DNA from 3 places in the Cellulomonas sp. P1_C4 genome. Region 3 is predicted to be linked to each of the others. Evidence: riboswitches for the same ligand, from Rfam matches in the RefSeq annotation. Region 3 holds a riboswitch; each other region holds the start of a gene.
The links. A riboswitch is a leader RNA that binds a small molecule or an ion and turns the genes downstream of it on or off. The one in region 3 is predicted to bind S-adenosylmethionine.
Positions count from the first base shown of each region.

Region 1 (13,129 bases), on a different contig from region 3:
CGGTGCAGGGCGCCTCGATCACCCCCCGCTCGCCGCAGGGCCGCCCGGTCGTGATCGTCCGCGGCGACGAGCCGCACGCCCGCGAGGTCGCCGCACGCCGTGCGGACATCGTGCGGGTTGCCGACGAGGCGACCGTGCCGCTCGTGCGGGCGGCCGCGGCGGAGGCCGGACGCGAGGTGATCGTGCTGCTCGACGTGGACGTCCTGCTCGGCACGTCCGACGACGACGCCCGCGCACGCCTCGCGGCGCTCGACGCCCTCGAGCCGTGGACCACGGACGCGATCGTGGCCGGCCCGCAGACCGCGTCGACGACCCTGGCGGCGCTCGTCGAGAGCTCCGGCGCCGACGGCCTGACCATCCGCCCGCTGGCCCTCGCGAGCGACCTCCCGCTGCTCGGCGCCGCGATCACCCCCGTGGAGCAGAGGACGAGCCTGCGCGACTCCCTCGGCCTGCCCCGCCCCACCAGCCGCTACGCGGCCGCTCGCTAAGGACCCCCGATGCCCAAGCAGATCCACCTCGCCGCGCACTTCCCCGGCGTCAACCACCACACCGTCTGGACCGACCCGAGCCACCACGCCGACACGCAGTCGTCGTTCGCGTCGTTCCAGCACCTGGCCGCCACCGCCGAGCGCGGGCTGTTCGACTTCGTGTTCCTCGCCGAGGGTCTGCGCCTGCGCGAGCACCGCGGCCAGCTGGTCGACCAGGACGTCGTCGGCCGCCCGGACACCTACGCGGTCCTGGCCGCGCTGGCCGGCGTCACGTCGAGAGTCGGCCTCGCCGGCACTATCAACGCGACCTTCAACGACCCGTACGAGCTCGCCCGCCAGTTCGCGACGCTCGACCACCTCTCGGCGGGCCGCGCCGCGTGGAACGTCGTGACCTCGTCGGACGCCTTCCACGGCGCGAACTTCCGTCGCGGCGGGTACCTCGCCTACGAGGACCGGTACGAGCGTGCGCGCGAGGTCGTCGAGACCGCCCGTGCCCTGTGGGACGCGTGGGCCGCCGACGCGGTCGTGGCCGACGCCGCGTCGGGCGAGTTCGTCCGCCCCGGCTCGCTGAGCACGATCCGCACGGGCGGCCGGCTGGTCGACATCGAGGCCACGCCGACGATCCCGCGCCCCCCGCAGGGTCACCCGGTCATCCTCCAGGCCGGCGACTCCGACGGCGGCCGCGAGCTCGCCGCACAGGTGGCCGACGCGGTCTTCTCCCGGCACAGCGAGCTCGCCGACGGCCAGGCGTTCTACACCGACGTCAAGGGCCGCCTCGCGAAGTACGGCCGACGCCCCGAGGACCTGCTGATCCTGCCGGGGGCGTCGTTCGTCCTGGGCGACACCGAGGCCGACGCCGAGGAGAGGCTGCGCGCGATCCAGCTCCAGCAGGTCCGGCCCAGCGTCGCGCGCTCGTTCGTCGAGCAGGTGTGGAACCGCGACCTGTCGGAGTACGACGTCGACGGCCCGCTGCCCGCCATCGACCCGCTGGTCGACGCCCCGTCGATCACGAAGGGCCGCGCCTCGCACTTCCGCGACCCGCTGGCCATCGCCAACCAGTGGCGTGAGCTGTCCGAGGCCAAGGGCCTGTCCATCCGCGAACTGGTCATCCGGGTGATCGGCCGCCACTCGTTCGTCGGCACGCCGGAGCGCGTGGCCGCCGAGATCGACCGGTACGTGCAGGAGGACGCCTCTGACGGCTTCATCCTCGTCCCGCACCTGACGCCGCACGGGCTCGACGAGTTCGTCGACCGCGTGGTCCCGCTGCTGCAGGAGCGGGGCTCGTTCCGCACGTCCTACGAGGGCTCGACCCTGCGCGAGCACCTCGGACTCCCGCCGGCCGACGCCTTCGGCCGCACCGCCGACGCCGATGTGAGGGCCAGCTGATGACGACCACGACCGAGCGCTCCGCCTTCGTCGCCGAGTGGGAGGACTGGCACGCCACCCGCGAGGCCTACTTCCGTCAGCCGCACGGCTGGGTGGCGATCACCGCGCTGCACTGGCTGTCCGCCGAGCCGCGCGAGCTCGCGGACGTCCCCGGGCTCTGGTCGGCGGACGGTGTCGTGCGCATCGAGGCGGTTGCCGACGACGGTCTCGTCCTCCCGGACGGCACGACCGTCGACGGCGTCGCGACGATCGACCCGGTCGAGGGTGCGCCTGGCCTGCAGGTCCGCGCGGGTGACCTTCTGCTCGAGGTCGCCCGCCGCACGGGCCACGCGATCGTCCGCGTGCACGACCCGGCCGCGCCGCACCTGGCCGCGTTCGAGGGCATCCCGGCGTACGCGCCGTCGGAGGACTGGGTGCTGACCGGCCGCTTCGAGCCCTTCGACGAGCCGCGGACGGTCACCACGGGGGCGGTCGTGGACGGGCTCGAGCACCACCACACCGCGGTCGGCACCGTGCAGTTCGAGGTCGCCGGGATCCCGCAGTCGCTCATCGTCTTCGACGGCGGCGCGCGTGGGCTCAGCGTGCTCTTCCGCGACGCGACCAGCGGCGTCACCACGTACCCGGCGTCGCGCACCCTCGCGCTCGGCCCGGTGGCGGACGACGGCACGGTCACGCTCGACCTCAACCGCGCGTCCAACCTGCCCTGCGGTCTCACGCAGTTCGCGACGTGCCCGATCCCGCCGCCGGAGAACGTGCTGACGGTCGCGGTCGAGGCCGGGGAGCAGTGGGTCCGCTAGCCCTTCGAGGCCCGCACGCGGGCGATCTCCGCGAACCGCATCCACTCGTCCTCGAGCGCGGCGGGCAGCGCGACCCAGTCGTAGAAAAGCCGTCCGCTGTCGCCGGGTGACCAGATCGTGACGCCGGGCAGCGCCAGCGCCTCGGCGTACTCGGCGCTGTCCCGGCCGAGCTTGACCACGAGGCGGTCGCCGCCCACGTGCCCGGCGAACATGGTCGAGCCCACCTTGAGGATCGGGCGGCCCATCATCTGCGCCCGCGTGGCGCCACGCGCGACGAGGTCGTCGGCGATCGCGTCGTAGTCGCTGTCCGTCATGGACCGAGCATCCCGCGCCCCTCCGACATGCGACAGCCGCGCAGCGTGCCTACGGTGGGCCGGCCGCCGCGGTCAGCAGCCCCGCGAGCGCGCCGCTCGAGGAGGACGCATGACGAACGAGGACCAGCAGGCCAAGGTCGCGGGACTGATCAAGGACGCGCGGATCGCGATGCTCACCACGGTGTCGGCGGACGGCTCGCTGGTGAGCCGGCCCATGGGTGTGCAGGACGTGGACTTCGACGGGGACCTGTGGTTCTTCGCCGAGGAGGGCAGCCACAAGGTGCACGAGGTCGAGGGCGGGAGCCCCGCCAACGCGGCCTTCTCGGACTCGACGGCCTGGGTCTCGGTCTCCGGTCGCGCCGAGGTGGTCCGCGACCGCGCCAAGATCGCGGAGCTGTGGGGCACCTCGGCCGAGGCCTGGTTCCCCGACGGTCCGGAGACGCCGGGCGTGGTCCTGGTCGTGCTCCGCGGCGAGACGGCGGAGTACTGGCACGCCAAGGGCGGCCGCCTGACGACGGCGTTCAGCCTGGTCAAGGCCAAGGTCACCGGCGAGCGCTACGACGGCGGCGAGAACGAGACCGTCCGGCTCTGAGCGGTCACATCGACGCGACGAGGTTGACCAGCAGCGCGATGATCACGGTCCCGAACAGGTAGCTGAGCAGCGCGTGCCCCAGCGCGGTGCGCCGCATCGCGGACGACCCGAGGTCGGTGTCGGAGATGGCGAAGCTCATGCCCACGGTGACGGCGACGTAGGCGAAGTCGGTGTACCGCGGCGCCTCCTGCATGTGGAAGTCGATGCCGCCGGCACCGTCGCTCAGGTACATCCGCGCGTACCGCAGCGCGAACACGGTGTGGATGGCGGCCCACGACGTCAGCACGCTGGCCAGCACCGCGATCGTCGGCAACAGCTGGCCGATCTCCTTCTCGACGAGCACGATCCCGACGCCCGCGAGCGTCACCACGGCGGCGGCGAGGACGACCGCGTGGGCGCCGAACCGCGTCGGCTCCTCCCGCGTGGCGTGCGACGCGGTGTCGTCGGGGCCCATCGACGAGATCGCCGCCCACGTCCACACGACGAAGACCGCGGCCACGGTCGCCCAGCCCGCCAGGATCGCGGCGACCGCCGACGACCAGCCGATGATGCCGGCGACGACGACCCCGGCCAGCACGCCGACCAGCAGGCGCACCAGTGACGACGAGTTGCTCACGCCGTCAGTGTTCCGCGCCGGACCGACGGGATCGGGGAGGCGTCAGCCGGCGAGTGTGTCGAGCGCCTGCGCGAGGTCGTCGATCAGGTCCGCCGGGTCCTCGAGGCCCACCGAGAGCCGGACGGTCGTCTCGGCGATGCCGACGGCCGCGCGTCCCTCAGGACCCAGCTTGCGGTGCGTGGTCGTCGCGGGGTGCGTGACCATCGACTTGGCGTCGCCGAGGTTGTTCGAGATGTCGACGATCCGCAGCGCGTCGAGCACGCCGAACGTGACCTTCTTGGCGACGTCGGGCTGCGCGCCCTCCGGCACCGCGAGGTTGAACGTCACGACGGTGCCCCCGCCGGACTGCTGCGCGAGCGCGAGCTCGTGCTGCGGGTGCGAGGGCAGGTACGGGTAGCGGACCAGCGAGACGCCGGGCTGCTGCTCGAGCCACGTGGCCACCTGCAGCGCCGACGCCGTCTGGTGCCGCACACGCAGCGACAGCGTCTCCAGGCCCTTGAGCAGCACCCACGCGTTGAACGCCGACAGCGACGGGCCGGTGTTGCGGATCAGGGTCTGCACGGGACCGTGCACGTACTCGTCGGTGCCCAGGATCGCGCCGCCGAGCACGCGGCCCTGCCCGTCGATGTGCTTGGTCGCGGAGTACACGATGACGTCCGCGCCGAGCTCGAGCGGGCGGGAGAGCACGGGCGTGGCGAAGACGTTGTCGACGATCACGGTCGCGCCCGCGGCGTGCGCGAGCCGGCTGACCGCGCCGATGTCGACCAGGTCCTGCATCGGGTTGGACGGCGTCTCGAAGAACACCACGTCCGCCGGCGTCGACAGCGCCTCCTCCCACTGCGACAGCTCGTGGCCGTCGACGTAGTCGGTGCGCACCCCCCACTTGGCCAGGATCTCCTCGAAGATCACGACGGTGGACCCGAAGAGCGCCCGCGCGGACACGATGCGCGACCCCGACTGCACGATCGCGGCGAGGGACGTGAAGACGGCGGACATGCCGGACGCGGTGGCGTACGCGGCCTCGGCGCCCTCGAGCAGGCGCAGGCGCTCCTCGAACGTGGACACCGTGGGGTTGCCGTAGCGCGAGTAGAGGAAGCGGTCGGCCTCGCCGGCGAACGCGGCCTCGGCCTCGGCGGCCGCGTCGTAGACGTAGCCCTGCGTGAGGAACAGCGCCTCGGAGGTCTCCTGGAACTGCGAGCGGACCAGCCCGCCGCGCACGGCGAGGGTGTCGGGGCGCAGGTCGGTGCGCGGGGTGCGGCGGTCGTCCCAGTCGCCGGGACCGGGGACGCGGCGGGGGCTCATGCCTGGCGCCAGGGCAGACCGGCGGCACGCCAGCCGGAGTGGCCGCGGTGGCCGTCCGCGCCGACGTCGCCCTCGAAGCCCTCGAGCACGTTGTAGGCCGGACCCAGTCCCGCCGACGTCGCGGCCTGCGCGGCGGCGATCGAGCGCACGCCCGAGCGGCACAGGAAGACGACGGGCCGCCCGGCCGTGACGCCGGCGTCGGCCAGCTGCTTGAGGAACTGCGGGTTGGGCCGTCCCGACGGGTACGACACCCACTCGACCAGCGCGGAGCGACCGTCGATCTGGGCGGGGTCGGGGATGCCGACGTAGCGCCACTCGGCGTCGGTCCGCACGTCGACGAGCACGGCGGTCTCGTCGGTCGTGAGGAGGTCCCAGGCCTGCTGGGGGGTCAGGTCGCCGGCGTAGCTCATGCAGATCCTCGTCTCATCGGTCCTGGCGGTAGCACCCTCGGCCGAGCACGTGGTGCCCGCGGGTTGCTGCGGCGTCGTCGAGCCAGATCTCTCAGCCGCTCTGGATGGTGCCGGTGATGCTACGCGCGGCGGCACCATCGCTCCAAGTAGTGGACAAGGTGTCCCGGCAGGCGAGACGAACCGCGCGGTGCGTTGACAGGCGCTACGGGCTGCCGCGACCCTCGTTGCAGGTCATGAGCGCCAGCGTCAAGCCCCGGCTCGCTGGCCGGCAACCCTCCTCCGCGGTGGGGTGCCCCGGGTGACGACCTGGCCGTGTCCCGTCCGGGACCCGGCAAGCGCGGGGTTCCACCTGTCGTAGGTGTTCCCCCGGAACGTGTCGGAGGACTTCCATGACCATCATCGCCGAGCGCGCCTCGTGTGCCTCCGTCGACGAGGTGAGCGCGCTGCTCCCGGTCGTCGGCGGCACCACCACCGTCCCGCTGGTGGACGGCACCCAGCGCGTCTACGCCAACCTCGACTACGCCGCCAGCGCCCCCGCCCTCGAGGCTGTGGCGGCGCGCGTGACTGAGGTGCTGCCGCTGTACGCCTCTGTGCACCGTGGTGCCGGCTACCTGTCGCAGGTGTCCACCGCGCTCTACGAGTCCGCGCGCCAGACCATCGCGCGGTTCGTCGACGCGCGTCCCGACGACGTCGCGATCATCACCCGCAACACCACGGACTCGCTCAACCTCCTGGCGGGAGTCGTGCCGGAGGGCGGTCGCGTCCTCGTGCTGGACGTCGAGCACCACGCCAACCTGCTGCCCTGGGTGCAGTCGTCGGAGCGCCACGGCAACCGCACGACGATCCTGCCCATCAAGCACACCGTGGCCGCGACGCTCGACGCCCTGCGCACCGAGCTCGCCCGCCAGCCGTACGCGCTGGTCACGATCACGGGCGCGTCCAACGTGACGGGGGAGGCGCTGCCGATCGACGAGGTCGTGGCGCTCGCCCACGCCGAGGGCGCCCGGGTGGCCGTCGACGGTGCCCAGCTGGTGCCGCACCGCGGGTTCTCGTTGGCGGCGACCGACGCCGACTACGTGGCGTTCTCGGGCCACAAGACGTACGCGCCGTTCGGTGCGGGTGCCCTGGTCGGGCGCCGCGACTGGCTCGACACGGGCACTCCGTACCTCGCAGGGGGAGGTGCGGTGCGCGACGTGCGGGCCGATCGGACGGTCTGGCAGCCGGCGCCCGCGCGCCACGAGGCGGGTTCGCCCAACGTGCTCGGCGCGATCGCCCTGGCCGAGGCGTGCGACCAGCTGGCGGCCCTCCCCGCCGGCGCCCTCGCCGCGCACGAGGAGGCCCTCCGGGCGCGCCTCGTCGAGGGGCTCTCGGGCATCGACGGCGTCGAGATCGCGCGCATCTGGCCCGACTCCGCCGCGCCCGTCGGCGTCCTCACGTTCACCGTGCCGGACCACGACCCGGGCCTGGTCGCCGCGTACCTCGCCGCCGAGCACGGCATCGGCGTGCGCGACGGCCGGTTCTGCGCCCACCCGCTCCTTGCGCACCTCGGCGCGTCGGGCGGGGCCATCCGGGCCTCGGTGGGCGTCGGCACGACGAGCGAGGCGGTCGACCGTCTGGTCGTGGCCCTCACCGAGTACCTCGCCACGGGCCCGCGCGTCCGCTACGAGGTGATCGACGGCTGCTGGGCCGTGGTCGAGGACACCCGCCCGCTGCTCGCCGTGCACGGCTTGGACCACCTGGCCGCGACGGCCGCGGCCGCTTGCGGACCGGCCCTAGACGACTGACTGTCAGTCCCGCCGGGTCGAGAACGTCACCCCGCCGCCAGAGCGGCACGTCGAGGTGACGTTCGGTGAGCTGCCGAACTCGTCGTCGATCGGCCGACAGGATGGTGCCGTGACCACGCCGCCCGCCGCCGGGCCCGCCGTCGGGCTGCTCGGGGTGCTCGCGTTCCTCTGCGAGCTCGTGATGATCGGGCTGCTGGCGGTGGCCGGGTGGCGCCTCGGGACGAGCTCGCCGACGTCGATCACGCTCGCGGTGCTGCTTCCCGCCGTGGCCATCGCGATCTGGGCCCGGTGGATGGCACCGACCTCACGGCACCGGCTCCGGCGCGGGCCCCGCGTCGTGGCGCAGACGGCGCTGTTCATCGCGGTCGGCACGGCCTGCATCTACGCCGGACTGACCACCTGGGGGATCGTCTTCAGCATCATCGCGTCGGCCGTCTTCGCCGGAGCGAAGGACGCCGAGCACCCGCGGCGGACCTGACCTGACCAGGGCCGATCCGCCGGCGAGCTCGCGAGTGTGCGACGAATTCGTGAGTCGCGAGGCACGACTTCGTCGAAAACCCACGACCTCACGATCCCGACTGCATCCGGGAGCCGCGTGACCGGCGAAGAGGAGGCAGGGCGCCCTCCGGTGCCCGCGCGGTGCGGCGCTCCGGCGTCGGCCGCGACCGTCGTCCGCAGGAGCTCACCATGAGGATCCGTCGTACGCTCTCCGTCCTTGCCGTCGCAGGTGTCGTCGCCGGCGGGGGACTCGCCCTCGCACCCGCGGCCAGCGCCGCAGCCCCACCCACCGGCACGTCGAGCCTGGCGGCCCTGCTGGCGTCGGACGGCGACACGTTCGACCGCAACTGGCGCGACTTCGACATCCTCGACCAGGCGGTCGGCGCGGTCCTCGCCGCCAAGCCGTCGAGCCCGGTCGGCGTCCTCGCGGACGGCACGGTCCCGCTGACGGCGTTCCTGCCGAACGACCGCGCGTTCCAGTACCTCGCTAAGGACCTGACGCACCGCTGGTACGGCAGCGAGCAGGAGGTCCTCACGGCGCTCGCGGGCGCGGTCGGCATCGATGCCATCGAGCAGGTGCTGCTCTACCACGTGGTCCCGGGCGCGACGATCGACTCCGCCACTGCGCTGGCCAGCGACAACGCGGTGCTCACGACCGCCCAGGGCGGCACGTTCACGGTCGACGTGATCTCGAAGCGGTTCGGCATCGTGCAGCTGCGCGACCAGGACCGCAACGACCTGAACCCGTTCCTGATCCCGGGCAAGCTCGACCTCAACAAGGGCAACGTGCAGATCGCGCACGCGATCACGTTCGTCCTGCGCCCCGCGGACCTCTGAGACGCAAGGACTCTGCAGGATCCGGCGCGGCGAGCCCGGATCCTGCAGAGTCCTTCAGGCCAGAGGCGTGACCGTTCCCGTCAGGTGCGGCTTGCCCGAGCGGGCGTCCCAGCCGGCGAACGTGAACCCGTCGGACCGTGACCGCGCGATCCGCACGGTCACCGTCCCGGGCAGGAGCACGGGCTTCACGAAGTCGACGGACCAGTCGAACGCGTCGCCGCGGCCCGCGCCCACGTCGGCGAGAGCGCGCGAGGCCGTGTACATGCCGTGCGCGATGGCCCGGGGGAACCCGAGGGCCTTGGCCGACAGCGCCGACAGGTGGATCGGGTTGCGGTCGCCTGACACCGCCGCGTAGCGCCGGCCGATGTCGCCGTCGAGCGTCCAGCGGCCGGTGGGCGTCAGCGGGACGAAGGTCGGGGCGTCGTCGTCGGCAGCCGAACCCTCCAGGTGCACCCCGCGCGCCAGGTAGGTGGACACCCCGCGCCACGCGAGCGTGCCGTCGACCGAGACCTCGGTGACCAGGTCGACCTGCGTGCCGGACCGGTGCGGCCGGAGGTCGGCGGCGGACGCGCGGATCTCCAGCACGTCGGACAAGGACAGCGGGCGCAGCTGCGAGACCCGGTTGGCCACATGCACCAGGCCGACGAGCGGCAGCGGGAAGTCGGACCGGGCCATGAGTGCCGTGGCCACCGGGAACGCCAGCACGTGCACGAAGCCGGCGGGAAGCTGGTCGGAGGCTGACTCGCCCAGCAGGTGCTGGTACTCCGTCAGGCGCTCGGACGACGCCCGTACCCCGCGGACGACGTACGAGACGCCGGGCAGGACCGACGGCCCGGAGCGCACCCGGCGGGCCACGGCGAGCCCGGCCCCGCGGGCGTACAGCCCGCCGAGCCCCGGTACCTCGGGCAGGACGACGGTCGTCACTGGCCCACCATGTTCTGCCCGCACACGCGCAGCACGCGCCCGACCACGCCACCGGCGGCGGGGGAGGCCAGGAACGCCACGGTCTCGGCGACGTCGACCGGCTGACCGCCCTGCTGCAGCGAGTTCAGCCGGCGCGCCACCTGCCGCGTGACGGCGGGGATGCGCGCGGTCATCTCGGTCTCGATGAACCCGGGGGCCACCGCATTGGCGGTGCCGCCGAAGGCCGCGAGCAGGGGCGCGGTCGCGCGGACCATGCCGATGACGCCGCCCTTGGACGCCGCGTAGTTGGTCTGGCCGCGGTTGCCGGCGATGCCCGACGTCGACGCCAGCGACACGATCCGCGGGGCGTCCGTGAAGTCGCCGGACGTCAGCAGCGCCTCGTTGATCCGCAGCTGTGACGCGATGTTCACGGTGAGCACCGAGTCCCACTTGTCCGAGGACATGTTGGCCAGCAGCTTGTCGCGCGTGATGCCGGCGTTGTGCACGACGATGTCCAGCCGCCCGTGCCGCTGCAGCGCGTGCTCCAGCAGCCGCTCGCCGGCGTCCGCCGCCGTGACGTCGAGCTGGAGTGCCGTGCCGCGCACGCGGTTGGCGACCGCGACCAGCTGCTCGCCGGCCGCCGGCACGTCGACCGCGATGACGGTGGCGCCGTCGCGGGCGAGGGTGTCGGCGATCGAGGCGCCGATGCCGCGAGCGGCGCCGGTGACGACGGCGACCCGACCCGCCAGCGGCTTCTCCCAGTCCTCGGGGAGCGCACCGGCGGCGGAGTCGACGGCAAGCAGCTGACCGTCGACGAACGCGGACTTGGTCGACAGGAAGAACCGCAAGGCGCCGAGCACCGACGGGGCCGTGACCGCCACACCGTCGTCGAGCACCACGCCGTTGCCGGTGGACCCGCCGCGTAGCTCCTTGGCCAGCGACCTCAGCAGACCGTCGACGCCCTGCCGCGCGGCCGCGACCGCCGGGGCGTCGTCGGAACCCGCGGCGCGCGAGACGGTGACCACGCGAGCGCCGCGGGGCAGCGACTTGAGCACGGCGCCGGCGGCCATCACCGGCTCCGCCAGCTGGTCGGGGTGCGTCAGCTCGGTGAGCGCGAGGACCACCGCGGCGTACCGGGTGCCGGGCGTGGCGTTCCGGTGCACGTCGAGGTCCCAGTCGTGCGCCAGGACACCGGACAGCACCTCGGACTCGGGCCCGCGGCCGAGCACCAGCACGGCCCCGGCGACCAGCGGCTGTCCGGGCTCGTAGCGCCGCAGGGGCGCGGGCTGTGGGAGCCCGAGCTGTTGCGCGATCTTCTTGGTGAACCCGCTGTTGACCAGGTTGAGGTAGGTGTCGCTCATGGTCAGGCCGCCTCGAGGATCGCGGTGAGGCCCAGCCCGCCGGCCGCGCAGACGGACACGAGCGCGCGGACCGGTGCGTCGGACCCGAAAGCCACCTTGCGTCGGTGCAGCTCCTTGCTGACGGTCGCGATGATCCGCCCGCCGGTCGCGGCGAACGGGTGCCCGGCGGCCAGCGACGAGCCGTGCACGTTGAGCTTCGCCCGGTCCACGGTGCCGAACGCCCCGTCGAGCCCGAGCCGCGTGCGCCCGAACTCCTCCGACTCCCACGCCGCCAGCGTGGTGAGCACAGTCGCCGCGAAGGCCTCGTGGATCTCGATGAGGTCGAGGTCGGCCAGCGTGAGCCCTTGGCGGGCGAGCAGGCGCGGCACAGCGAACGCCGGGGCCATGAGCAGCCCGTCGTCGCCGTGCACGAAGTCGACCGCACCGGCCTCGGCGTCGACCACCCAGGCGAGCGGGACGAGGTCGTGCGACGCGGCCCAGTCCGCGGAGCCGAGCAGCACCGCCGACGCGCCGTCGGACAGCGGCGTCGAGTTGCCCGCCGTCATCGTCGCGGGGGTGTCGAGCGTGAGGCCGAAGGCCGGCTTGAGCTTGGCCAGCTTCTCGAGCGAGGAGTCGGCGCGCAGGTTGGCGTCGCGGGTCAGCCCGCGGAACGGCGTGACCAGGTCGTCGAAGAACCCGGAGTCGTAGGCGGCGGCCAGGTTCTGGTGGCTGGCCAGCGCGATCTCGTCCTGCGCGGCGTGCGTGATCTCCCACTTCGCCGTGGTCAGCGCCTGGTGCTCGCCCATCGACAGGTGCGTGCGGGGCTCGCCCGTGGTCGGGGCCGACGGCGCGAGGTCCTTCGGCCGGATCTGCGCGATCGCCGCGAGCTTCTGCTTCGCGGTGCGGGCCCGCGACAGATCGAGCAGCGCGCGGCGCAGGCGGTTGCTCACGGCGATGGGGGCGTCGGACGTGCTGTCGACGCCGCCCGCGATGGCGGACTCGAGCTGGCCGAGGCGGATCTTGTTGCTCAGCGAGACGACGGTCTCGAGGCCCGTGGCGCAGGCCTGCTGGACGTCGTACGCGGGGGTCTCGGCCGACAGCGCCGAGCCGAGGACGGCCTCGCGCGTGAGGTTGAAGTCCTTGCTGTGCTTGAGCACGGCGCCGGCGGCGACCTCGCCGATGCGCTCGCCCTGCAGCCCGAAGCGGGCGACGAGCCCGTCGATGGCGGCGGTCAGCATGTCCTGGTTGCTCGCCCGCACGTACGGTCCGCCGGCGCGGGCGAAGGGGATCCGGTTCCCGCCCAGGACGTAGGCGCGGCGCACCTCGGGGGTGGTGGGTACGGGGGTCGGGGTGTTGTCGGCCATGGGCGCGTTCCTCTCGCATCGTCGTCGAGCGCAGGGAGGTGTCGAGCTGGGTGCGCTCGAGATGACGTTGTGTCCGAAACCCACAGTACCTGATACCTTCGGTCTCGTGAGCCCTGTCACACCGGGCCCGTCGACGACGAGGGCCCTCACGCTGCTGAACTCCGACGCCGGTCGTGCGCGACCGGCGCTTCCCGTACCCCCGACCGTCCGCCGACCCCCCGAGGACGCCTTCGCCGCCGACGGCCGCTCCACCCGCTGGGCCGACCACCGCGAGGCCCGTCGCGCCGAGCTGGTCCGCATCGCCCGGCGCACCGTCCACCACAAGGGCCCCGACGTCTCCATGGAGGAGATCGCGGCCGCCGCGGGGACCTCGAAGTCGATCGTCTACCGCTACTTCGCCGACAAGACGGGCCTGCAGATCGCTGTCGCCGAGGCCGTCGTGCTGCAGATCCAGGGGGCGCTCGAGGGCGTCCTGCGGATCGCACCGACCCCGCGGGA
Region 1 covers NZ_JBFUAI010000001.1:165,060-178,188, forward strand. The annotation lists gene AC1DYZ_RS00740 (LLM class flavin-dependent oxidoreductase) at 1-488, shown strand, start outside; gene AC1DYZ_RS00745 (NtaA/DmoA family FMN-dependent monooxygenase) at 498-1,874, shown strand; gene AC1DYZ_RS00750 (DUF1684 domain-containing protein) at 1,874-2,671, shown strand; gene AC1DYZ_RS00755 (hypothetical protein) at 2,668-2,985, opposite strand; gene AC1DYZ_RS00760 (pyridoxamine 5'-phosphate oxidase family protein) at 3,095-3,577, shown strand; gene AC1DYZ_RS00765 (DUF1345 domain-containing protein) at 3,582-4,193, opposite strand; gene AC1DYZ_RS00770 (O-succinylhomoserine sulfhydrylase) at 4,236-5,495, opposite strand; gene AC1DYZ_RS00775 (rhodanese-like domain-containing protein) at 5,492-5,905, opposite strand; SAM riboswitch class I at 5,916-6,016, opposite strand; SAM riboswitch class IV at 6,135-6,249, shown strand; gene AC1DYZ_RS00780 (aminotransferase class V-fold PLP-dependent enzyme) at 6,295-7,689, shown strand; gene AC1DYZ_RS00785 (YrdB family protein) at 7,799-8,167, shown strand; gene AC1DYZ_RS00790 (fasciclin domain-containing protein) at 8,377-9,024, shown strand; gene AC1DYZ_RS00795 (MaoC family dehydratase) at 9,079-9,948, opposite strand; gene AC1DYZ_RS00800 (3-oxoacyl-ACP reductase) at 9,945-11,288, opposite strand; gene AC1DYZ_RS00805 (acetyl-CoA C-acetyltransferase) at 11,291-12,631, opposite strand; gene AC1DYZ_RS00810 (TetR family transcriptional regulator) at 12,738-13,129, shown strand, end outside.
Region 1: it holds a riboswitch for S-adenosylmethionine, as region 3 does, so the genes downstream of both, AC1DYZ_RS00775 (rhodanese-like domain-containing protein) here and AC1DYZ_RS19500 (nitroreductase family protein) in region 3, are expected to answer to the same signal.

Region 2 (6,622 bases), on a different contig from region 3:
GCCAGGTAGAGCGCCGCGGCCTCCGGCTGGCGCGGGCCGGTGGTCAGGTACAGCCGCTGGTAGCCGGCTTCGACGGCTCGCGTCTCGAGCTCCGCGAGCACCCGCCGGGACAGGCCGCGGCGGCGGTGTGCCGAGTGGGTCCAGATCCGCTTGTACTCGGCGGTGCGGACGGTCGGCAGACCGTCGGCGTCACGCGTCCCCGGCCGGGTCAGCCGCGCGGCGTCCCCCAGCTCGGGCTCGGCGCGCAGCCGGAAGGCACCGCCCGCGACCGCCTCGCCGTCCTCGAGCAGCAGGATCAGCGCACCGTCCGGGGCGGCGAACTGGGGTGCCGGGTAGCGCTCGAGCTCCTGGCGCAGCGCGTCGACGCCGAAGCGGTCGCCGTAGCGCGACGAGTACTCGTGCGCGAGCTCGTCGAGCATCGGTCGCACGGCCTCATCCAGCAGGCCGAACGAGGCGACGGTGAGCTGTGCGCTCGTCGTGGTCGTCGTCATGTCAGGCCGTCGCGGCGTAGCTGGCGGCGGCGAGCGGGAGCCCGAGGGTGTCGCGCAGCGAGGTGCCGGGGTAGCCGGCGCGGAACCGGTCGGCGGCGCGCAGCAGCGGCACGACGCCGTCGACGAGGGCGGGCAGGTCGGTGTGCACCGACGAGGGCCGCACGACGAACCCGTCGGCGATCTCGTCGTCCACCCAGGTGGAGACGAGCTCGGCAAAGCCCGCGGTGGTGCCGACGAACGACAGGGTCCCGGTGTCGACGCCCTCGAGCTCGGCGAGCATCTCGTGCCGGGCCACCGCGCTCGCCCGGTCCGGGCCGACGACGAGGTGCACGTCGACCAGGACGCGCACGTCGCGGCGGTCGCGACCCGCCGCGGCGACCGCGGCCAGCACGCGGAGCCGGGCCMGCGCGGCGTCGTCCGGACCCGTGGCCCGGACGCGCACGACGTCGGCGTGCCGACCCGCCAGGTCGAGGGCGGCGGTCGAGTCGGCACGCACGACGACCGGCGGCCGGCCCTGCGGGGGGCGCCCGGCGGCGGTGGACGGCTTCGACGCGAAGTGCACGCCGTCGTGGGCGACGAACCGGGGCCGCACGGGYGCGCTCTCGTCCCACCGGTCCCAGTGGCGCTCGACGACCCCGACAGCCTCCGCCGCGCTCCCCACTGCCGACAGCTCGACCGACGTCGAGCGCGGGCCGGCCGTCGGCACGTCGTCGATCCGGGTGTCCCAGCCGACCTGCCAGCCGGCGCGTCCGTGGCTCGCGTGGTCGATGGTTGCGATGGCCTTGGCGACGTGCGCCGGCGCGGTGTGCGTGGTGCCGACGGTCGAGACGAGGCCGATCCCGGAGGTGCGCKGGGCGAGTCGGGCGGCGACGAGGGCGGCGTCGAGCCGGCCCTGCAGGGCCGTGTTCCGGCTCGGGTGCAGCGCGAAACCGTCGTCGAAGACCACGAAGTCGAGGGCGCCGCGCTGGGCGACGGCGACCAGCTCGAGCAGGCGGGCGGCGTCGAACAGCCGCTGGCCCTGGGAGCCGTGGTCGCGCCAGGCGGCGGCGTGGGCGCCGGTGTCGCTGAGGTCGATGCCGAGGTGGGCGTGGCGGGTCGAGGCAGGCACGGGGGGTCCGTTCGTTCAGGCGGGAAGAGGGCGCGCGCTCCTCGCCGAGCGCAGCGGCGCTTCGGGGGTACGCGTCGCACGCCCCGGTCGCGGGGCGTGCGGAGGGTGGGTCAGCGCGTCAGCGGCGACAGAGGGCCGGACAGGAACGCGTCAGCATCGAACGGGTGGTGGCCCCGGTCGCGTCCATGGTCCGTCCCTTCGTCCCGGCGGTTGCCGGGGCTCGCATGTTGTCGACGGCGGGACAGATCCCGCCGTGACCAGGTCCTCACCCGGGGCACCCCACCATGCGGAGGGTTGCCATCCAGCTAGCCGGGGCTTCGCACTGGAAATCTTGACCTTATTGGTAGGGAATTTAGACAGGGACCGCGGGGGCGTCAAACATCGGACCACATCGTGAGATGGAATGTCCGACAGTCGGTCGCTTTGCCGGATCGTGCGCGGCAGGCGCACGATGACTTCTCGGGACGTCGTCGGCTGTCCCCGGGCGGAGGTGGGGCGTGGCACGCACGAAGGTCGCCGCCCTCGTCGCGACCGCGGTTCTCGTGCTGACCGGGGCGTGCTCGGGCCCGACAGACGTGCCGCCACCGGCACCCGTGGTGGTCGCCGCTCCGGTCGCCGTGGCCAAGGCCGCCGCTCCCGCGGTCCCCGCGCCGCCGCCGGCCGACCTCGCCGCGCTGCCGGTCACCGACCCCCTGCACGTCGTCGCCGGCCTGCCCGGCACGGACGGGCTCCCGCAGCGCGCCAACGACGACCCGTCGCTGGGCCGCTGGCAGACCGTCGTCGTCGTGCGCGACACCGCCGCACGGGTGGCACCCGCGGGCGCCGCCGTCGGCGTCGTGCCCGCGCTGACCCTCCAGGTCCGCACCACGCTGCCGGTGATCGACCAGCGCGGCCGGTGGCTGCGCGTCATGCTCGCCACCCGCGGCGCGCTTCCCAGCCAGGACGCCGCGCAGGTGAACGACCGCAGTGCGTGGATCGACGCCGCCGACACCGAGGCCGCCGGGACCGGCTGGACCGTCCAGGTGGACACGGCCGCGCAGACGATCACGGTCGACGACGGCGCGTCCACGCGGGTCTTCCCGGTCAAGGCGACCGGCAGCCCGGACAAGCCGACCCCGCACGTGCCCGGGTTCCTCGTCGGCACCCGATGGCTGGAGCCGGGCACGACCACTCCGCGCGTCCTGCTGCTCTCGACGCAGAGCGAGACGATGGACGACTACGACAAGGTGACGGGCACCTCGGCGACCGCGATCCACACGACCACGCTGCGCGGCACGGGGGCGGTCTCCAACGGCTGTGTCCGGGTGGCGGACGACGTGCTCGACCTGCTGTGGCAGGCACCCGCCGGGACGGTCGTCACCATCGTCGGCTGAGGCTCTCGGCGCGCGCCGGGGCTCCGACGCACCTAACCTCCGGGAATGCGTCCCCTGCCGCTCCGTCGCCGCGCGCTGCTGCGTGCCGGGGCGTTCGCGATCGCGTTCACGGTGCCCGTCGCCGTGCTCGCCTACGTGGTGCGCGCCCAGGTGGAGGACGTCCTGCGCCTCGACCGGCAGGCCATCGAGGGCGCCACGTCGTTCACGCGCGCGCACCCGGAGCTCCAGCACGCGCTGGTCGTGTGGCAAGGGCTCTTCCAGGCGAAGTGGGTGAATCTCGCGGCGACCCTGGTCTGCCTCTGGGTGTGGCGGCGCCACGGCCTGACCACCCGGGCGCTGTGGGCGTTCCTCACGATCATGGCCGCGTGGGCGGTGCAGCTCGGCGCGAAGGGCCTGGTGCAACGGACGCGACCGGTGGTGCAGGACGCCCTCGAGCACGCGCCCGGCTCCAGCTTCCCGTCGGGCCACGCGACGAACACGGCCGCGGTGGCGCTGACCCTGACCCTGCTGCTCTGGCCGCTGCTCGGGCGCCGCGGACGGATCATCGTCCCGGTCGTCGCGGCCGCCGTCACCCTGCTCACCGGGCTCGACCGCGTGCTGCTCGGCGTGCACTACCCCTCCGACGTCGTCGCGGGGTTCGCGCTCGGCACCGCCCTCGTGGGCGCGTCCTACCTGGGCTACAGCGGCTGGTCCGCGACTGCTCCCGAAACGGAGGAATGATGCACACCTTCCTGCACCGCTATGAGCTCGACACGACGGCGCCCACGCGCAAGGAGGCCTGGAGGGACTTCGCGGTCCGGGTGCTCGTGCCCGCCGTCGGGCTGTGGGTGGTCGTCGTCGGCGTCGGGTTCCTCATCACGGGCCCGTTGGGTGGGCTGCCAGGCGAGGCCGCGGTCAACCGCTGGTTCGTCTCCATCCGGACGCCCGCCCTGAACTCGGTCACGGCCGCCCTGTCGGCGATCGGCACCACCGAGTTCATCATCGGCGCCTGCCTGCTGTTCGTCGGGCTGTTCTGGTGGCGCACCAAGCAGTGGTGGCTCGCGATCGTGCCCGCGCAGGCGATCGCCGTGCAGGCCGCCGTCTTCATGACCGCGGCCCTCGTGGTGGGCCGCGAGCGCCCCGACGTCGAGCACCTCGACGACTCCCCGCCCACGTCCGCGTACCCGAGCGGGCACACCGGCGCCTCGACCGCGTTCTACGTCACGCTCGCGATGGTCGCCCAGCGGATCGGCAACCCGGTCGCCCGGGTGGTCGTCACCGTCCTGTGCCTGCTCGTGCCCGTCGGCGTCGGCACTGCCCGGCTCTACCGCGGCATGCACAGCCCGACGGACGTGCTCATGGGCGCCCTGAACGGGCTGGTGTGCGCGTTCCTGGCCTGGAACTACCTGCGCCTCGACGTCTCCGGCACGACGACCGGCACCGCGACGGAGCGCGTCGGCCTCAGCCGCTGAGGCCCGTGGCATCATCGCGAGGTGCTCCAGAACCCGAAGTTCGCCACCGACGACCCGGGCGCGCTGCGCGCCCTCGTGGACGGCTACCCGTGGGCGACGCTCGTCTCCGCCACGGACGACGGGCTGGCCGCCAGCCACTACCCGATGCTCTGGGAGGACCGCGCCGACGACGCGATGTCGCTGGTCACGCACCTCGGCCGCCCCGACGAGCTGAACCACCGGCTCGACGGCTCCGACGTCCTCGTCATCGTGCAGGGGCCGCACGCCTACATCTCGACCAGCTGGTACCCCGAGGGCCAGTTCGTGCCCACGTGGAACCACGTCAGCGCGCACCTCACCTGCCGGCCCGAGGTCCTGTCGGCGGAGGAGAACTACGCCGTCCTCAGCCGCCTGGTCGAGCACTTCGAGGGGACCGGCGAGGGAGCGCGGCTCCTGCCGGCGTACGACGGCCCCGCCCGTGCGATGGCGCGCGGGACGGTCGGCGTGCGGCTGCACGTCCGAAGCTTCCGGATGGTCGAGAAGCTGAGCCAGAACAAGCCACCGGAGGTCGTCGACAGGCTCGCTGACGAGCTCGAGCGGCGGCCGTACGACCTGCACGCCGCGCTCGCGGCCGAGATGCGGCGGGCGAACCTGGCCTGACCTGGCCGCCGGCCGTATCTCCCCCTCCGGCCCCCACTCCTCCTCGGTGAGCGACCCCACCCGGGGCCGCCGGGCCCGGCGCCGACCGGCGCGGGCAACCTGGGAGGGGTAACCATGGGGTTCTACGTGAAAGACCTGTACGTCCAGCGCGTGCCGAAGTTCCCGTGGCACGACAAGCTGACCAACCCGCCGACGGTCCCCGAGACCTCGCCGATCATCCGCGTCGCGGCACTGTCGCCGCAGATCGCCCAGGTGCAGGCACGCGGCGGCGGCGGCGTCTTCCTGCCCGCCGACGACACCACGCTCTACACGATCCCGACGTCGATCACCCCGATCGTCACGCCGGTCGGCCGGCTCCAGGAGGCGGACCTGCAGCAAGTGCGCGAGACGCTCACGGTGACGCTGCGGGCCGTCGAGCAGCAGATCGAGGCCATGAAGCCGTCCGCGGAGGACCTCTCCTACGCGACGTCCGTCCTCAAGGGCTGACCGATGTCGACGCCGCCCGGCGGGCGCCTCGCCCGGATGACCCGCACCGCGGTCGTCCGGGCGGCGGCGCTCGCCGGGTGGGTCGGTCAGGACGAGCTCACCGCCGTCCTCTACCGGTCCGGCGGCACGGCGCTCGACCCCCGCGAGGACCCCCGCCTGCCGCGCTTCCTCGTCGACCGCGCCGAGCGGTCCGTGGCGGGCGCGCTGGAGCACTACGACAAGTCCCGGACCGAGCACTGGAACGGGTGGACCGCGGCGGGCACCGACACGTCGACGCAGGTGCACAAGGTCTACGTCAGCCCCACACTCCCCTGCCTGCCCGAGGCGCTGCCGGTCGTCTTCGCCACCGCCGTCGCGCTCGAGGTGCCGTCGTGGAAGGTCGGTGCCGACGCCGCCGGGCTGCACCGGGCGGACAAGATCGTGCTCTACCTCCCGTCGGCGCAGCGGGCCGACGAGTGCGCCGCCGTCCTCGCGGACGCGCTCGGCGGGCTCGAGGCGCAGGGCGTGCCGTTCACCGGCCAGGTCGGCGCCACCGGCATCGTCTCCCGCGGCCGCGACCAGGGCCGGCAGAGCTGGCGCGCGGTCCTGTGCCGCACCGTCGCCGAGTCGCTGGTCGACCGGCGCGCGACCCTCGGACCCGACGCCCCGCACGCACGGGTTGCCGACGATGCGCTGGCGTCGCTCGCCGCCGCCGTCGACGTCGTGACGTGGCAGCCCGACAGCCGGGTGCCCGCATGACCGCCGCCGAGCTCCGCTACGTCCTGCACGGCGACGTGGAGTCGGTGCCGATGCCCGACGACGACGAGGTGCTCGTCGCGCGGCGCGGCAGCCGCGTCCCACCGCAGCTCCTGTCCGTCGACGCGATGGCACTGCTCGAGCACTTCCGGCAGCCGTCCACGCTGGTCGAGGCCGTCCTGGCGTACGCCGCCGAGGTCGGCGCGGACCCGATGAGGACGCTGGACGAGTCGTTCGGCGTCCTGGTCGCGCTGACCCGCAGCGACATCCTCGTGGCCGACGGCACGTCGACCGCCGACGCCCTGCACGACCGGCACCGGATCGGCGAGCGCGTCGGGC
Region 2 covers NZ_JBFUAI010000021.1:23,846-30,467, reverse strand. The annotation lists gene AC1DYZ_RS16555 (GNAT family N-acetyltransferase) at 1-491, opposite strand, end outside; gene AC1DYZ_RS16550 (LLM class flavin-dependent oxidoreductase) at 493-1,599, opposite strand; SAM riboswitch class IV at 1,818-1,936, opposite strand; gene AC1DYZ_RS16545 (L,D-transpeptidase family protein) at 2,097-2,972, shown strand; gene AC1DYZ_RS16540 (phosphatase PAP2 family protein) at 3,018-3,692, shown strand; gene AC1DYZ_RS16535 (phosphatase PAP2 family protein) at 3,692-4,423, shown strand; gene AC1DYZ_RS16530 (FMN-binding negative transcriptional regulator) at 4,445-5,062, shown strand; gene AC1DYZ_RS16525 (hypothetical protein) at 5,177-5,548, shown strand; gene AC1DYZ_RS16520 (hypothetical protein) at 5,552-6,286, shown strand; gene AC1DYZ_RS16515 (AarF/UbiB family protein) at 6,283-6,622, shown strand, end outside.
Region 2: it holds a riboswitch for S-adenosylmethionine, as region 3 does, so the genes downstream of both, AC1DYZ_RS16550 (LLM class flavin-dependent oxidoreductase) here and AC1DYZ_RS19500 (nitroreductase family protein) in region 3, are expected to answer to the same signal.

Region 3 (8,761 bases):
CGAGCGGCGAGAAGGGCACGAAGCCGATGCCGAGCTCGCGCAGCGTCGGCAGCACCTCGTCCTCGACCCCTCGGTGGAACAGGGAGTACTCGCTCTGCACCGCCGCGATCGGGTGCACGGCGTGCGCGCGGCGGATCGTGCGGGCCGACGCCTCCGAGAGCCCGATGTGGCGTGCCTTGCCCGCGCGCACCACGTCCGCGAGCGCCCCGACCGTCTCCTCGATGGGCACCTGCGGGTCCACCCGGTGCAGGTAGTACAGGTCGACGTGGTCCCAGCCGAGGCGCGCGAGGCTGGCGTCGATCGCGCGGCGCACGTGCTCGGGCCGCCCGTCGACCTCGCGGCCCGGCACGCCGAGCCCGACCTTGGTCGCCAGCACCACCCGGTCCCGGTGCGGCGCGAGGAGCGGGCCGAGCAGGCGCTCGTTCTCGCCGTCGGCGTACACGTCCGCCGTGTCGAAGAACGTGACGCCCAGGTCGAGTGCTCGTTGCACGGTGGCGACGGACTCGTCGCGGTCCGCGGTGCCGTACGCGCCGGTCAGCGACATGCCGCCGAGGCCGACCGGGGAGACGGACAGCGGTCCGAGGGTGCGGCTCATGACAGGTCCTTGGCGAAGCAGAGGCTCAGCCGGTCACCCACGTAGTCGCCGAAGGGCTCGATCGCGTGCCAGCCCTCGCGCACGTACAGCGCGACCGCGTCCGGCTGCCTCACGCCCGTCTGGAGGACGATCGTGCGCACACCCGCGTCGGTCGCCCAGCCCCCGACGGCCTCGAGGAGCCGGGCGGCGAGGCCTCGCCGGCGGTGGGTGGCCGCGACGAAGACCCGCTTCACCTCGTGCTGGCCACCGGCGCGCCGCAGCGAGGCGGTCCCGACGGGACGGTCCCCGTCGTAGGCCACGTAGGTCACCAGGATCGACGCCGGGTCGACGGGCACTCGCGGGCCGCGGTGCTCGCGGAGGTCCTCGTAGCGCGGAGCCAGCTCGACGTCCATCTGGTCGCGCAGGCGACCTGCATGGGGGTGCGTCCACGGCACGACGGTCAGCGTGACGTCCCCGGTGGCTGTGGTCGTCGTCATCGCAGCGGGAACCCCTGCGCCTGGAGGGCCGACCGCAGCTGGTCGCGGCCGTTGAGCGCGGCGGGCCCGGAGAGCCGGGCGAGCACCCGCTCGACCCACGAGTGGGACAGCCCCTCCTCGGCGTAGAAGTCGCCGATGCGGCCCTCGTAGGCGGCGACGGCGTCGGCGTGCTCGGCGTCGTCGTACGTCTCGTGGTGCAGCACCGCGGACTGGGGCAGGCGGGGCTTGATGCGGGCGTTCTCCGTGAGGTCCGGCCGCCCGACCACCAGGCCGAACGCGGCGAACACGTGCTGCGGCAGGTGCAGCACCTCCGCGACCTGCGCGGGACGGTTGCGGAGCGCGCCGATGTACACGGTGCCGAGGCCGAGCGACTCGGCGGCGAGCACGGCGTTCTGCGCGGCCAKGGCGGCGTCGACGAATCCGACGACCGCGGTCTCGAGGTAGGCCGCGCCGTCGGTCGGGGCCTCGTGCGCGGCCGCGATGGCGTGCGCGCGTCCGAGGTCGACCAGCCAGACGAGCAGCAGCGGGGCCTGGGTGATGTGGGCCTGATCGCCCGCGAGCGCCGCCAGGACGGCCCGGCGCGCGTCGTCGCGGACCGCCACGACGCTCCACAGCTGCAGGTTCGAGCTGGTGGCGGCGGACTGCGCGGCGGCCACGACGGCGGCGAGCTCGGCGTCGGTGACCTGGTCGGGCAGGTAGCGGCGCACGGACCGGTGGGCGAGCTGGAGCTCGATGACGTCCKAGGTCGCGACCTCGGCGGGTGCGGCACCGCCGTAGCGCGCGGCGACGGAGGACGGGAGGAGATCGACGGACAAGACGGTGCTCCGGGGTGTCGGACGTTTGCCCGCCGTGATCCGGCGGGCCGGGTCTTGCTCGGGAGCACCCCACGTCACCGAGGGTTGCTGCTCCGCCTGCCGAGCCAGACGGCGGAGCTCCTGACCTGCGCAGGAGGGTCGACTGCGCGTCGGGCGATGTCAACGATCGGGACAGCCTTCTCACATCCCGGTACACGGAAACCGGTGGCGGCCCATGAGACGACGCGGGGCCGGACGGGCGAACGCGTCTCGACGTGACGGGATTGAGACGGCGTGTCCACCTGGTGAGAAGGCGCGCGAGATCGTTGACGGGGCCACACGGCGTGCCTACTTTCGCCGCGGTCTCGAGCCCCGACGACAAGCCCTGGCTGGTCGGGCAGCAACCCTTCGCGTGACGGGGTGCTCCAGGTGACTACCCGGCACGGCACCCGCCGTGCAAGCACAGATGCGCCGGACCACTCCGGCAGGACGAGGACGATCAATGCGCGCCATCCCCCGGGCCGGGACATGAACCGCTACATCGGAGCCCGCCTCGCGCAGGCGCTCCTGGTGCTGTGGGCCGCCTACACGGTCTCGTTCGTCGTGCTCTACGCGCTGCCGGGCGACCCGGTCTCGCTGATGTACGGCAGCGAGTCGTCCGACGTGTCCCCCGAGCAGCTGGACGCGCTCCGGGCGCAGTACGGGCTCGACCAGCCCCTGCCGGTCCAGTACGTGACGCGGCTCGGCGCCGTCCTGCGCGGCGACCTCGGCACGTCGGTGGTCCTGCACCGCCCGGTGACCGGCCTGATCGCCGAGGCCATCCCGCCCACGGCGGCCATCGCCGTCGCCGCCTTCGTGCTCGCCCTCCTCCTCGGCGGCGGTCTGGCGATCGTGGCGACGCTGGTGCGCAGCCGCGGACTGTCGAACGCCCTGCTCGGGCTGCCCCCGCTCGGCGTGGCCATCCCGTCGTTCTGGTTCGGCCTGATGCTCGTGCAGTGGTTCTCGTTCGCGAACCCGATCTTCCCCGCGGTCGGCAACAAGGGCTTCGCCTCGATCGTGCTCCCCGCGGTGACGCTTGCGGTGCCGACGGCCGCGCTCATCGCGCAGATGCTCTCGCGGTCCCTGCGGCACAGCCTCGGCCAGCCGTACGTCGACACCGCGCGCGCCAAGGGCGCCGGAGCCACCCGCGTACACTTCCGGCACGCCCTGCGCAACGCCTCCCTGCCGGCGCTCACCGTGATCGGCCTGGTGATCGGGGAGCTGCTCGCCGGCGCCGTCGTCACCGAGACCGTGTTCTCGCGCGCCGGGATCGGCCGGCTCACGGCCACGTCGGTCAGCGCCCAGGACATCCCCGTGGTCCAGGGCATCGTGCTGTTCGCCGCGGCGGTCTTCGTGCTGGTCAACCTCGTGGTCGACCTGCTGTACCCGCTGCTGGACCCCCGGATCGCGCGGCGCACGCGGCCGACGAAGGTCTCGGTCCCGACCGAGGTCGAGGCCGACGACGTCGCGCCGGCCCGCCGGCCCGTGACGGCGGGGGTGTGAGATGACCGACCTCCTGAACGAGAAGCTGGCGCCCGACGACTTCGCGGCCACCTCGCCCGACCGCCTCGCGGACGCCCTGCGCGACCGCCAGGACGCGGCGACGCCGGGCCGGTTCGCCTGGCTGGGCGATCTCGCCCGCAAGCCCGGGCTGCTGCTCGCGATCGCCTGGCTCGCACTCCTGCTCGTCGCCGCGTTCGTGCCCCAGGTGCTCGCTCCCGGCGACCCGCTCACCGGCGTGCCCGCCGACAAGCTGCAGGCCCCGTCGGCCGCGCACTGGTTCGGCACCGACCAGCTGGGCCGCGACCTGTACACGCGGGTGGTGCACGGCACGCACCTGACCCTCGAGGCCGCGCTCGTCGCGGTCGGCGTCGGGCTTCTCGTCGGCGCGCTCGTGGGCCTGCTCGCCGGGTTCGTCGGCGGCCTGTTCGACGACATCGTCATGCGCGCGGTCGACGTGCTCCTGTCGATCCCGGCCCTGCTCCTCTCGCTCGCGCTCATCACCGCGCTCGGCTTCGGCACGGTCAAGGTCGCGATCGCCGTCGGCCTGGCCAGCGTCGCCACCGTCGCGCGCATCATGCGCTCCGAGGTGCTGCGCGTCCGGTCGTCGGTGTACGTCGAGGCCGCGCACGCGGGCGGCAGCCGCTGGTGGTCCGTCCTGTTCCGCCACGTGCTGCCCAACGCGGCGGGTCCGGTGGTGGTCCTGGCCGCCCTGCAGCTCGGGGCCGCGATCCTGGCGGTGTCCGCTCTGAGCTTCCTCGGCTACGGCGCCCCACCGCCCGCGCCCGAGTGGGGAGCGCTCGTCTCCGGGGGTCGCGACTACCTGCGGACGTCCTGGTGGCTGACCACCCTGCCCGGCCTGACCATCGCCATCAGCGTGCTCGCCGCCGGCCGCATCTCCCGCGCGGTCGACCATCCCGACGGAGGTGCCGCATGAGCGAGCGTCTGCTCACCATCACCGACCTCGCCGTCGCCTACAAGGCCCGCCGCGGCACGGTCCGCGCGGTCCGGGACGTGTCCCTTCACGTCGACGCGGGCGAGACCGTCGCCGTCGTGGGCGAGTCCGGCTCCGGGAAGTCGACCACCGCGGCAGCCGTCGTGCGGCTGCTCGCCCCCGCCGCCGTCATCGACCACGGCAGCATCGACCTGCTGGGGCACGACATGGCCCGCGCCTCGCAGCGCGAGCTGCGCACGGTCCGCGGGCTCCTCGTCGGCCTGGTGCCGCAGGACCCGACCGTGTCGCTCAACCCCGTCACCCGCGTGGGCGAGCAGGTGGCCGAGGTGCTGCGCATCCACGGCCTCGCCGACCGCAAGAACGCCGCGATCGAGGCCGTCGAGGCCCTGCGCCGCGCCGGGCTGAGCGACCCCGAGGTGCGGGCGCGCCAGTACCCGCACGAGCTCTCCGGGGGCATGCGGCAGCGGGTGCTCATCGCCATCGCGCTCGCTGCCCAGCCGCGCCTGCTGGTGGCCGACGAGCCGACCAGCGCCCTGGACGTGACGGTGCAGCGTCAGATCCTCGACCACATCGAGCAGCTGACCATCGGCACCGGCACGGGCGTGCTGCTCATCACGCACGACCTCGGCGTGGCCGCGGACCGCGCGGACCGGATCGTCGTCATGTCGCAGGGCCGCGTGGTCGAGCAGGGAACGCCCGACCAGGTCCTCGGCTCGCCGAGCGACCCGTACACGCGCGCGCTGCTCGCCGCGGCACCCAGCCTGCGCGGCGCCCGCACCATCGCCGCTCCGGTCCCGCCGACCGCCGTCCCCGCTCTTGAGGTCCGCAACCTCACCAAGGAGTTCGCGCTCTCCCGGTCCGCCGGCGGCGGCACGCTGCGGGCGGTCGACGACGTGTCGTTCGTCCTGCCGCGGGGCCGCACCCTGGCGCTCGTCGGGGAGTCCGGCTCCGGGAAGTCCACGACCGCACGGCTCGCCCTGCGGCTGGTCAACCCCACCTCGGGGTCGGTGCTGGTGGACGGGGCCGACGTCACGCACACCCACGGGTCGGCGCTGCGCCTGCTGCGCCGGCGGATGCAGGTCGTCTACCAGAACCCGTACGCGTCGCTCGACCCGCGGTACACGGTCGAGCGGATCATCACCGAACCGCTGCAGGCGTTCGGCGTCGGGTCCCGCTCCGAGCGCGCCGCCCGGGCGGCCGAGCTGCTCGACGTCGTCGCCCTGCCCCGGACGGTGCTGCACCGGCGGCCCGCCGAGCTGTCCGGCGGTCAGCGTCAGCGCGTGGCCATCGCCCGCGCCCTGGCGCTCAACCCGGAGCTGGTGGTGCTTGACGAGCCGGTGTCCGCGCTCGACGTGTCAGTCCAGGCGCAGATCCTCGATCTGCTGGCCGACCTGCAGTCCGAGCTCGGGGTCAGCTACCTCTTCATCTCCCACGACCTGGCGGTCGTGCGGCAGGTGGCCCACGAGGTCGCCGTCCTGCAGCGCGGACGCGTGGTCGAGCAGGGCGAGGTCGAGGCCGTGTTCGCCCACCCCACCGATCCGTACACGGCCGAGCTGCTCTCCGCGATCCCCGGCGTCCGCGTGCGCACGGGTGGAGGGGGTGCGTCGTGACCTCGTGTCGACGTGACTGAGCCCAGCACCCGTCACCCACCATCCCCCAGCTAGGAGCATCACCCATGTCTGTCCGACGACCCTCGCGCCGTCACGCCGGCCTCATCGCCGGCTTCGCCACCACCGCCCTCCTGCTCGCCGCCTGCTCGTCGGGCACGGACGAGGCGGGTGCCGACGAGAACGCCACGGCCTCCGCCACCGCCGAGGCGGTCGACGGGGGCGACCTGACGTTCGCCATCGGCAACGACCCCATCTCGCTCAACCCGGCCGGCATCGGCTCGGGCAACGACACCCTGTACGTGACTCGCCAGCTGGTGGACTCGCTGACCTGGCAGGACCCGGCGGACGGCTCGCTCAAGCCGTGGCTCGCCACCGCCTGGGAGGCCAACGCGGACTCGACGCAGTTCACGTTCACCCTGCGCGACGACGTCACCTACTCCGACGGCACGCCGTTCGACGCCGACTCCGTGAAGGCGAACTTCGACGACATCGTCGCGGCCGGCGCCAAGAGCTCGGCGGCACCGAGCTTCATCGGCTACGCCAGCACCACCGTGGTCGACCCGACCCACGTCACCGTGGCCTTCTCGGCGCCCAACTCGGCGTTCCCGCAGGCCACGTCGACCGTCGCGCTCGGCCTGCTGGCGGACTCGACGCTCGCCGTCCCGTTCGACGACCGCGCCAGCGGCACGGGCGTCGTCGGCACCGGTCCGTTCACGCTGGACCACTACACCAAGGACACCGAGACGGTGCTGACGGCCCGCGACGACTACGCGTGGGGTCCCGACGGGCGCGAGAACACCGGCAAGGCCCACCTGGACAGCGTGACGTTCCAGGTGATCCCCGAGGCGGGCGTGCGCACCGGCTCGCTGACGTCCGAGCAGGTCGACGTGATCGGCGGCGTGCAGCCGACGGACATCGAGACCCTCTCGGCGTCGGGCTTCGACGTGGTCCACCGGGCCAACCCCGGCATCACGTTCGGACTCACGTTCAACGAGTCGGGCGCGCTGGGCTCCGACCCGGCCGTCCGCGAGGCGATCGCCCTGACGGTCAACCCGACCGAGGTCCGCGACACGGCGCTCAACGACGGGTTCGCCGTCGCCAAGGGCCCGCTGGCCAGCACGACCCCGGGCGTGGCGGACCTGAGCAAGGACCTGGTCACCGACCCGAAGAAGGCCGCGTCCGTCCTCGAGGACGACGGCTGGGCCAAGGGGTCGGACGGCATCTACGCCAAGGGCGGCACGCGACTCGCCCCGGTCCTCGCGTGGATCACCAACTTCTCCCCCAACCAGACGTCGGTCGAGCTCATCCAGCAGGAGCTCAAGGCCAACGGCATCGAGGCCACCCTGTGGAGCGGCGCGGTCCCGGACTTCCAGGCGAAGCTCAAGGACGGGTCGTTCGACCTGGTCTGGGGCAACCTGAGCCGGGCCGACGGCGACGTGCTCCGCACGCAGTACTCGACGGCGGCGACCAACTTCTACCGGTTGGACGACCCGGAGCTCGAGACCCTGCTGCAGAAGCAGCTGACCCTGAGCGACCCGACCGAGCGTGACGCCGTGCTGGCGGACGCGCAGGAGCGCCTGGTCACCGAGCACCACGTGATCCCGGTGCACGAGCTCACCACGTTCCTCGGGCTGAACACGGACGTGCACGAGGTCGAGCTCGGGGCGGACTCGCGCCTCGACCAGCTGACGCAGGCCTGGATCGGCAGCTGACGACACGACGACAGGGGGCGGTCCGCACGAGCGGGCCGCCCCTTTCGTCGTCGGCACCCGCGGGCCCGCGTCAACGGTTCGCGGGTGGGGTCAGGCCCCACGAGTGCGGACGTTGCGGGCGTCCACAGGACGTCCGAGCAGAGGAGGGCCGGGGGCTCCTCTTGCTCGGACGTTGCGTGGTCTCAGCGGCGCTTGCGGACCAGGACCAGGTCGTCGCGGTGGACCAGCTCGCGGTCGTAGCCCGGGCCGAGCGACGCACGCAGCTCGGACGTCGACCGGCCCAGCAGGGCCGGCACCTCGTCGGCGTCGTAGGAGACCAGCCCGCGCGCCACCAGCGCGCCGTCCGGCCCCACCAGCTCGACGGGCTCGCCCGCCTCGAAGGTCCCCTCGACGCCCGTCACGCCGGCGGGCAACAGCGACGTCCCGCGCTCGATCACGGCGCGCACGGCCCCGGCGTCCAGCACCAGGCGCCCCCGGGTGCTCGCGGCGTGGGCCAGCCACAGCCGACGGATCGACGTGCGGCGACCGGTCGCGGTGAACCACGTGCCGACGTCCTCGCCGGCCAGCGCCTGCGCGGCCTGCGCGGCGGACGTGAGCACCACGGGCACGCCGGACTGGGTCGCGATCGCGACGGACTCCAGCTTGGTCACCATGCCGCCGGTGCCGACGGCGCTGCCCCGCGACGCGACGTCGATGCCCTCAAGGTCCTGCGCGTGCACGACGGACGCGATCCGGCGTGACCCGTCGCGCGACGGCGGCCCCGTGTAGAGCGAGTCCACGTCGCTGAGGAGCAGCAGGGCGTCCGCGTGCACCAGGTGGGAGACCAGGGCGGCGAGGCGGTCGTTGTCCCCGAACCGGATCTCGTCGGTGGCCACGGCGTCGTTCTCGTTGATCACCGGCACGACGCCGAGGTCGAGCAGCCGCGTCAGGGCCCGGTGGGCGTTGCGGTAGTGGACACGGCGCACGGTGTCGTCGGCCGTGAGCAGCACCTGCCCGACCTGCAGGCCGTGCCGGGCGAACGCGGCCGTGTAGTGGGCGACGAGCAGCCCCTGCCCGACCGAGGCCGCGGCCTGCTGCGTC
Region 3 covers NZ_JBFUAI010000034.1:5,616-14,376, reverse strand. The annotation lists gene AC1DYZ_RS19510 (aldo/keto reductase) at 1-595, opposite strand, end outside; gene AC1DYZ_RS19505 (GNAT family N-acetyltransferase) at 592-1,071, opposite strand; gene AC1DYZ_RS19500 (nitroreductase family protein) at 1,068-1,886, opposite strand; SAM riboswitch class IV at 1,903-2,012, opposite strand; SAM riboswitch class IV at 2,227-2,334, shown strand; gene AC1DYZ_RS19495 (ABC transporter permease) at 2,394-3,407, shown strand; gene AC1DYZ_RS19490 (ABC transporter permease) at 3,409-4,341, shown strand; gene AC1DYZ_RS19485 (dipeptide ABC transporter ATP-binding protein) at 4,338-5,969, shown strand; gene AC1DYZ_RS19480 (ABC transporter substrate-binding protein) at 6,035-7,681, shown strand; gene proB (glutamate 5-kinase) at 7,864-8,761, opposite strand, start outside.